Regions from separate parts of the Sedimenticola selenatireducens genome, predicted to be linked through region 1. Evidence: predicted binding sites of a transcription regulator. Region 1 holds the regulator's gene; each other region holds the start of a gene.
What was found. Region 1 encodes FliA, which starts transcription of late flagellar genes. Its sites were predicted from a motif close to GCTAAAGTTNNNNNNNNNNCNGCCGATA; they were not measured.
Positions count from the first base shown of each region.

Region 2: ACHZBF_RS10375 (methyl-accepting chemotaxis protein) is a predicted target of FliA. The motif match lies at 1,395-1,422, and genes of this name have one in related genera.
Region 3: ACHZBF_RS03515 (methyl-accepting chemotaxis protein) is a predicted target of FliA. The motif match lies at 607-634, and genes of this name have one in related genera.
Region 4: ACHZBF_RS03195 (methyl-accepting chemotaxis protein) is a predicted target of FliA. The motif match lies at 842-869, and genes of this name have one in related genera.

Region 1 covers NZ_CAXXYC010000003.1:247,245-249,450, reverse strand. Annotated here, with positions in the region: gene ACHZBF_RS04840 (protein phosphatase CheZ) at 1-391, opposite strand, end outside; gene cheY (chemotaxis response regulator CheY) at 425-799, opposite strand; gene ACHZBF_RS04830 (RNA polymerase sigma factor FliA) at 856-1,596, opposite strand; gene ACHZBF_RS04825 (MinD/ParA family protein) at 1,593-2,206, opposite strand, start outside.
Region 2 covers NZ_CAXXYC010000003.1:1,445,408-1,447,613, forward strand. Annotated here, with positions in the region: gene ACHZBF_RS10375 (methyl-accepting chemotaxis protein) at 1-1,309, opposite strand, end outside; gene lysA (diaminopimelate decarboxylase) at 1,461-2,206, opposite strand, start outside.
Region 3 covers NZ_CAXXYC010000002.1:222,785-224,990, forward strand. Annotated here, with positions in the region: gene ACHZBF_RS03510 (hydrogenase small subunit) at 1-270, opposite strand, end outside; gene ACHZBF_RS03515 (methyl-accepting chemotaxis protein) at 805-2,206, shown strand, end outside.
Region 4 covers NZ_CAXXYC010000002.1:138,749-140,954, forward strand. Annotated here, with positions in the region: gene ACHZBF_RS03190 (sulfite exporter TauE/SafE family protein) at 1-555, opposite strand, end outside; gene ACHZBF_RS03195 (methyl-accepting chemotaxis protein) at 1,002-2,156, shown strand; gene ACHZBF_RS03200 (glutathione S-transferase family protein) at 2,204-2,206, opposite strand, start outside.

The DNA of each region.
Region 1 (2,206 bases):
AGTCATCGACAGAAAGTTCACGATTACAAAACCGCTCCCATTGTTCCGATATGGCGCGTGCCTTCACACCCAGATCATCCGCCAGGGGCAGCCCTGCCTCGACCGCACCTAGCGTGGTATTAGCCGATTTCTCGGTCATGGTAATCACATAAGTGAGTCGCTCACTGGCGTCCGGGATTTCCACCTGGGCCATTTCATTGATGCGCGGGTCAAGCAGGAACTCATTGATCGCTTCATGCAACTCACGGGTCAAGCGCCCAACTTCCAGAAACAGTTTGCTCTCGACACCTTCGGTAAGAAGGGAACTGACATGTGTCGCTTCAGCTTCATTCCCTGCCTCCAGATGCTCTACCAGCTGCTTCGCCAGCATCAGACGTTCATCGTTGTCCATTTATTTCTCCAGACCGATTCGTCATGCTGCCGGTTAGCTGCCTACACGTTCAAAAATCTTGCTGATCTTCTCTTCCAGCGTCACCGCGGTAAATGGCTTGACTACATAGCCATTGACGCCCGCCTGGGCCGCCTCGATGATCTGCTCACGCTTCGATTCGGCAGTGACCATCAACACCGGAAGTTTGACCAGGTTGGGGTCTGCCCGCACCGCTTTCAGCAGATCAATCCCGGTCATGCCCGGCATATTCCAGTCCGTTACCAGGAAATCAAAGTTACCTGACTGCAACATGGGCAAGGCGGTATTACCATCGTCCGCTTCCTGGGTATTGGTGAATCCCAGATCCCGAAGCAGATTCTTAATAATCCGTCGCATTGTGGAAAAATCGTCCACAATGAGAATCTTCATGTTTTTATTCAAGGCAACCTCCAAACTCGATGCCGTTATTCGTTTTCATAGACCGATCAGAGCTCATCTGCATCGGATAACCAATCTGCAAGGCGGGCGCGTAACCGCAGGGTGGCCTGGCTGTGTATCTGGCATACCCTTGATTCGCTAACTCCAAGAACCTGCCCAATCTCTCGCAGGTTCATCTCCTCATCATAATAAAGTGCGATTACCAATCTCTCCCGCTCCGGCAGGCCGGCAATCGCCTCTGCCAGGGCCTTTTTAAAGGCATCCTTCTGCATGCCGTCAAACAGCCCCCCCGCCTGACTGTCACCGCCGTCAATGGGCAATTCACCCACTGCCTGCAGCTCTTCAATACTGAAGATCCGACAGCCCGCCGCATCCTGCAGGATACGATGGTACTGAACCAGGTTCATATCCAGCACTTCCGCCACTTCCACGTCCCGGGCATCACGTCCCTGCTCATTTTCAATAGAGCGCATGGCATCGGCTACCATCCTCGCCTTTCGATGCACGGAACGGGGCGTCCAGTCGCTGCGCCGGATCTCATCCAGCATTGCGCCACGAATACGAATCCCTGCGTAGGTTTCGAAACTGGCTCCCTGGCTGGGGTCATAATTTCTACTCGCCTCAAGCAGCCCGATCATCCCGGCCTGTATCAAATCATCCGCCTGTACGTTGGGCGGCAGGCGATTCATCAGGTGGTAGGCGATACGCTTGACCAGCGGGGCATGCCGGTTAACCAGGGTATCGGCATCCATCTCCTGAATCGCGGTATAACTCGCTAGTCCACTCACCGGCCCATCTCCCCGCCCTGGCTTGTATATTGAATCAGCCGTTCCACGAAGAACTGGAGGTGCCCGCTGGCACCATCCGGTACAGGCCAGTTATCGGCCTTTTGCGCCAGATTCTTGAATATTTTTGCAATATGGCTGCGAGGGTTGGCTTGAACCACAGGTTTTTGCGATTTCACTGCCTTTCTGAGGTTTTCGTCGTATGGAATACTGCCCATGTAGGTAAGCATAACATCCAGGTACTGGTCGGTGACACGGCACATCTTGTTATACAGGTTGCGCCCCTCTTCGGCTGTACGCGTCATATTGGCCAGGATACGAAAGCGATCCAGACCATACTCGCGATTCAACAGTTTGATCATGGCGTAGGCATCGGTAATCGATGCCGGCTCATCACAGACCACCACGATCAGTTCCTGGGCCGCGCGACTGAAACTGACCACCGTATCCGATATACCCGCCGCCGTATCGATAATCAGCACATCCAGATCATTGCCGACATCACTGAAGGCGCGGATCAATCCGGCATGCTCAGCCGCACTCAATTCGGCCATCTGTTGCACACCCGAGGCACCCGGCACCACACGGATGCCCGCAGGCCCCTGCAGCACTA
Region 2 (2,206 bases), 1.2 Mb from region 1:
TGCCGATCGCCTTGACCGAAGCCGTTGCCTGACTCTGTAATCGTTCAATGATATCGCGTATCTTGCCGGTGGACTCCTGAGTGCGCTGCGCCAGGGTGCGAACCTCGTCCGCCACCACGGCAAATCCACGCCCCTGATCACCGGCACGGGCAGCCTCAATAGCGGCGTTCAGAGCCAACAGGTTGGTCTGCTCGGCAATACTGGTAATCACCTCAAGCACCTGCCCCACCTGCTGGGTATCACTCTCAAGGATGTTGATGGTGGAAGCGGCCTCTTCAACCTGCTGCGCCATGCTCTGAATACCACTGCGGGTATGATTGACAATGGTCTGGCCGGTTCTCGCTTCCTGATCCGCCTGTGACGCAGACTCGGCCGCCTGGCTGGTATTGCGCGCCACCTCCTGTACGGTTACGGTAATTTCATTTATTGCAGTGGCAACCTGGGTGATCTCCTGTTGCTGTTGAGTCACCCCCTGATCGGTACTATTCAGCGTCTCGGTCGCCCTGGACGTCGCCTCGCTGACCTTATCGGCAACCTGACATACGCCTTTGATCATCTGCCCCACCTGTTGCAGCATGTTGTTATAGGCGGTATAGGCGAGCCCGATCTCATTCTGGCTGTCCAGGCAGTCAATCGGTTTGGAGAAATCACCCTTACTCACCTCCCCAAGATGAGTGCGCAGTTGATCGATCTCCTTCATCAGCACGGTCATGCCGAACACCCGACCCAGCACCACCAGCAGCAGAATGATTGAGGTCATGACAAAGGCGATAGTCTGTTGCAGCGCGACCGAGTCGTTGGCTGCAGTGGCCATCATACCCACCGCTTTGTTCATCTCCTTCAATACCTGAACCGACTGTTTCTGAATCGCCGCCAAACCGGCATTGTCCGGACTTGCCGCATACTGGGTAATTACCTGCTTGTACCCCGACCAGAGCTGCTCCACGAGTTTGAGTTGCTCAAGAATCAGCGCATCTTTCACCGGGAGTATATTTTGTGCTTCATCACCCTCAAAAAGCGCTTTGTGAGAGGATTCAAACAGATTGATCGTCTTCTCCATCACCTCGCGGCTCTCAGCCTGCTGGGCCACCAGCATCGCCTCTTTGGCCAGCCGCTGGCTCAACATCCGCTGCCGGCCGGCGACATCAATGGAGTTGGAATTCACCCCCAGACTCAGATAGATGGTGATCACCGAGATAAGGGCGCAGAGGAAGATCAGGATATAGGAGAACAGGAACTGGCTGTTGATGGAGCGAATACCGACAGCCGATAACAGCCAGCGAATAAGATGGGTTATGGACTCACGCATGAGGAGATCCCCTGACAATTGAAATTTTCCAATTCTACCAACCGGGCTATTCCATTAATTCCGGGCAAATAATCATTGTCTGTTGTATCGACAAATCAGCCTGATCCTTTAGTCATAAGACCAAAGCTGACAAAGATCAGAACCGGCCCGGTCATGCAAAATTCTCATACTCCATCAGGTCACGATGGGAGATGCGTCTTCTGATCAGGCCATATTGATCACCCGTGATCATCACCTCAGGAATGACATCCCGGCTGTTGTAGCCGGACGCCATAACCGCCCCATAGGCACCGGCCTGAAGCAAGGCCACACGCTCCCCCGAGTTGACCCGCGGCAGGCTGGCCTGTTGTAGAAAACTGTCGCTGCTCTCACAGATTGGACCAACCACATTGCAGATCTCCCTTGCTTCATCCGATTGCTTCAGCGTTAACAGTTGATGGGAGGCCTGATACAGGGCCGGGCGCAGCAGATCATTCATACCAGCATCCAGAATCAGAAAGGGAACCGGCTCAACTTCCTTTCGATAGACCACCTCACTCACCAGCACTCCGGCAGTCGCCACCAGGGAGCGTCCTGGCTCGACGGCAATTGCCACCCCCAGGTTCCGCAGCTCCCGATCGATCACGGCGGCAACCGCCCCGTACGCCAGACAACGACCATCACCGTAGTCAATACCAAAACCGCCACCCAGGTCCAGGTGGGTAATTGGATAGCCTTTATCTCTCAACTCGATAACCCACTCCCGTAGTCGACGGCAGGCTTTCTCATAGGGTTCCAGTGTCACTATCTGGGAACCGAGGTGCACTGCCAGGCCATGCAGCCTCAAACTGTCACTGCGCACAATCCGCTCCAGCGCCAACTCCAGTTGGCTGAAAGGTATTCCAAACTTGCTCCCCC
Region 3 (2,206 bases), on a different contig from region 1:
ATGGTAGTCCAGTGAGATGTAATCAAAAATCAGTGATTCAATGGTGGGTGCATGTGAGCGGGTAAATGATTCGGTGCAGCCTGTGCACTCCTGGAAGGAGAGCCAGATCACCGACGGCCTACGGGCCTTGTTGAGCTGTTCAGCGAACGCGGGTACGACCCCGGCAGGCAGGGCGAGCATAGATACCATCGCGCTGCAGAATTTGAGTAGTCCCCGGCGGCTGATGTCGTGTTGAATTAGTGGATGTTCTCCGATGCCTTGACCCTGCATGGTAGTGCTTTCCTAGATTGTCTCGACAATGTGGAAGACGGCTGGTGTGAGGTCGATTAGGATCCCCCCGTTCCAGAATCGGGTGGCGTACTCATTCTAGGGTATACAGGCTGAGCATTACACTATCTGTCGGTGGGATATTATCCGTGATGTTGATTTGGATCAAACCTGGATCTGTCTCTGTCATGCGTCCCGGTGCCTGGTGCAGCGCTGCTCATTGCGTCCAAAATGAATTTTAATTCGCAAGCATGTTTGAGCGCCTTGCCGGGCTTTTCTGCACTGAAGGGCGGGGCATGCCGGTACTTCGCAAGTTGTCTATATCCATACCAGAGTATGTCTCAAGGTCTTGAACAAATGGCCGATATTGAAATAGTGGAGTCTCACAACCGCTGGCTGATATGCGATGGAAGAAAAACCGATTTCGGGAAATGATTAATCGACCCACATGAATAAAACAGGCGACCGGTGTTTGTATCCGCGGCCAAATAATATAGCTACTTGCAGTAGCAGAGAGCAGTATGGGAGAAAGGTGTGATGAAATTTAAAAGCATTCGGGGGAAATTGCTGGTCCTCATATCCGTTGGAATGATTATCGTGGCGGCTGTCGTGCTTCATGGATTTAACTCGGCATGGCAAAGTATCGGGCTCTTCGAGCAGGTTATTCTTCAGGAAGTGGACAATGAACGCCAGATAACCAACATGGCGCTCGAATTCAAGAAGCAGGTGCAGGAGTGGAAGAATGTCCTGCTGCGTGGCGCGGACAGCAAGCAGTTGGAAAAGTACTGGGGCAAGTTCGAGAAAACCGAGGCAGCCATTCAGAGTTCGGGAGCTGGATTACAGCAACGCCTTGAGGGTCAGACAAAACAGCTGGTTATGGATTTTTTGCAGGCGCACAAGACCATGGGTGTCGCCTATCGCAAGGGCCTGGAAGTATTCAAAAGTTCAGGATTTGATCATCATGCCGGCGACAAGGCGGTAGCCGGTATTGATCGAGCGCCGACAGAACTGTTGGAGAATGCGGCCAAAGAGATCAGCAGGCAGGCCAGCGATACGGCTGATCTGACCATTGTCAACAGTAAGGATGATTTGTTGCTGAGTGTGATTATTCTGGTGGTCGTCTTTATATTGACGGCAGCCTTTATTGTTCTGTTTGTGAATGCACAGGTTGTCAGACCTGCGATCAAGATTCAAAACCTGCTGGAAAAAATCGCGGCAGGAGATCTGTCACGGTTCGCCAGTATCGAAAGCCGTGATGAGTTTGGGAGAATTGCCGGCAGTGTCAATCAAGTACAGAAACATCTGGGTGAAGTGATTCGGCGCCTGGTCAGTGTGGCGGGCCAGGTGAACGGATCGTCTGAAGATGTTTCCAGCATCACGGAGTCGAATCTGCAGGCGCTGTCCCGTCAACGCGGCGAGATGGAGATGGTTGCGACAGCGATGAATGAGATGACCATGACGATCCAGGAGGTAGCCAAAAACGCCACCGAAACCGCCCAGCAGGCAAAGGACGCCGATCAGCTCGCCGAGCAGGGGAACCAGAAGGTCTCTCAGGTGATTGGTGCGATCAGCCAGTTGTCGAACGAGATACAGGGACTGGCGGGAGAGGTACAGGCGCTGGAGGCGGATTCGACGGAAATCGGATCCGTGGTTGAGGTGATCCACAATATTGCCGAACAGACCAATCTGCTGGCGTTGAATGCGGCCATTGAAGCAGCGCGTGCCGGTGAGCAGGGACGCGGATTTGCCGTTGTTGCCGATGAGGTGCGTACCCTGGCCGACAGAACGCGCAAGTCCACCCAGGATATCCAGGCGATGATTGAACGTCTGCAGCAGGGTACCCGGAAAGCGGCAAGCGCCATGCAACAGGGCACCAAAAAAGTGGAATCCACTGTTGAGCTGGCAGAAGAGGCGGGTAAGGCACTGGGTCAGATCACCC
Region 4 (2,206 bases), on a different contig from region 1:
GACAAACAGGGTATCGCGCAACTGGTGTTTATCCACATGATTGGCGAATACGGCGATGATCAAGGGCGCGCCGATCAGTGAGGAGCCGCTGATGTAGCCACCCAGCATCAGGAACAGGGCATCCACCGCCTTGCTGTTGCTCTTGAAGGGGCGGTTCAGGATATAGCCGATGGCATATACCGCCACGATGGAGAAGATGATGCCGCTCATCACCGCCGGTGGCAGGGTGATCAGGCCGAATACCCCGAGCAGCTTGGGTATGATCATCACCGCCAGCGCATACCGCAGATAGGCCCAGTCGATACCCTGCCTGAAGTCCCCGCCGCTCGCCTTCGCCAAGCTCGACCGCCGTGCGTTCACCAGCACGGTGGAGGAGGAGAACACCAGCAGGTGAATGGCGATGATGGGCAGGAAGATCAATGGCTGGTTTTCGATCAGCAGCAGAAACGGCAGTGACAGGGCCGCCCCGCCAAAGCCCAGTCCCGAGCGCACGAAGCCACTCCAGACAAAGATCAGCGCGATCAGCAGGTATTGATAGGTTTCCAGTTCACTCATTGCCCGGGTAATCCGCAGGGCGAGCAGGGTGAATATCGCATTATTTTCTCGGTTGATAAGTGGATGCGGTCGATGATGTCAGATCGTATAGTCGCTCGCGGGACCTATGATACGCCTTGGCGCGTGGTTGATGCAGTCCGTGCCTGGCTGTTTTGTACACGCCTGTTCCGTGCGATCAATGTCAACTATGCGGGGAAGAAACCGGGGTTGAGAAGTCGCACACGGCGGCATTTTGCTGATCCCTGTCAATTAAATCCGCAAATTTCCGTAGGTCTCTACCGGTTTTATTAAAGTCTCCAAGCAGGTGTCCGATAAGGGGAGTGATAACAAGCTGTGCTGAAACAGTGCCGTTATGCGCGGTATCAGTCGGCCGCCACGTGACTTCCACGTCAGCTTTTTCAGGTTGTTATCCCGATAATGGACTACCTCTATAGCGAAACCTATATATGATCAAATCACTCTTCTTGCGCATGCGCAGCATACACTGGGTCGGTATTACTATTCTGGTGGCCAATGCCCTGGTCCTTACCGAAAATTTCTGGTCCATGGTGATCCAACTGGTGGTGGCTGCGGTTGTTCTGGTACATGACCTGGATGAAAAACGCTGGGGTGTGGACGCCCTGAAACAGATGTCCCACTACATGGAAAACTTTGCCAGAAGGGATCTATCCCAGGAGTGCAAGGTCAACGCCAACTTCAATACTGAACTGGGGCAGGTGCTGTCGGTCATTGACAGCTTCAGGCACAACATCCGTTCGGCGCTGCTGGAGACGAAACAGTTTGCCAGCTCGAACAAGAACGCGGTGCATGACATTAACCAGATGACCGGCGAGATCAATCAGCGCATCAACGGTATTGCCAAGCTGATACAGGAGGCTCACCAGGAACTGGCGGAACTGGACCAGATCACCGACAGCCTTGTTGTGGATGCGGAACAGAGCCAGACCCTGATCCGCAATGTCAGTGAACATCTCAACAAATCCCAGCAGGGAATCAGCGATTTTGGTGAGAAGTTGCGCCGCTATTCGGTCAGCAATCGTGAAATGGCCACGGAGATCGCCCAGCTATCCAACAACACCGATCAGGTCAAAGGGGTGCTGACGGTGGTCAACGGGATAGCCGAGCAGACCAATCTTCTGGCGCTGAACGCGGCTATCGAGGCGGCTCGTGCCGGTGAACAGGGCCGGGGGTTTGCCGTGGTGGCGGACGAGGTGCGGGGCCTGGCGGTGCGCACCCAGCAGAGCCTGGAGGAGATCCACCGGATTATCGCCGATATCACCCAGTCGGTCAGTACATCGACCAAAAAGATGGAGAGTCAGACCACCCTCCTGGAGGGTGTGATGCATACCATGGAGGAGACTATCGAAGTCATTAACGCCGCCACCACTGACGCCGCCAATGCCTCCGGTCAGATGGAACACACGGTCAAGATGTCTTCGCTGTCGCAAGAGAAGAATGCGCATATCGTGGATTGCGTGGCCCAGGTGAATCAGATTTCACAGGCCAATCTGGATGCCATATCGGAAATCAGCAGCCGTATCCAGGAACAGGAGTCAAAGGAAGAGACCATGCAGCTGAAACTGGCGGAGTTCAAGCTCTGATCGGGTATCCCGGGACCCGGCGTTGCCTGGCGCGACGCCGGTCCCTGTCA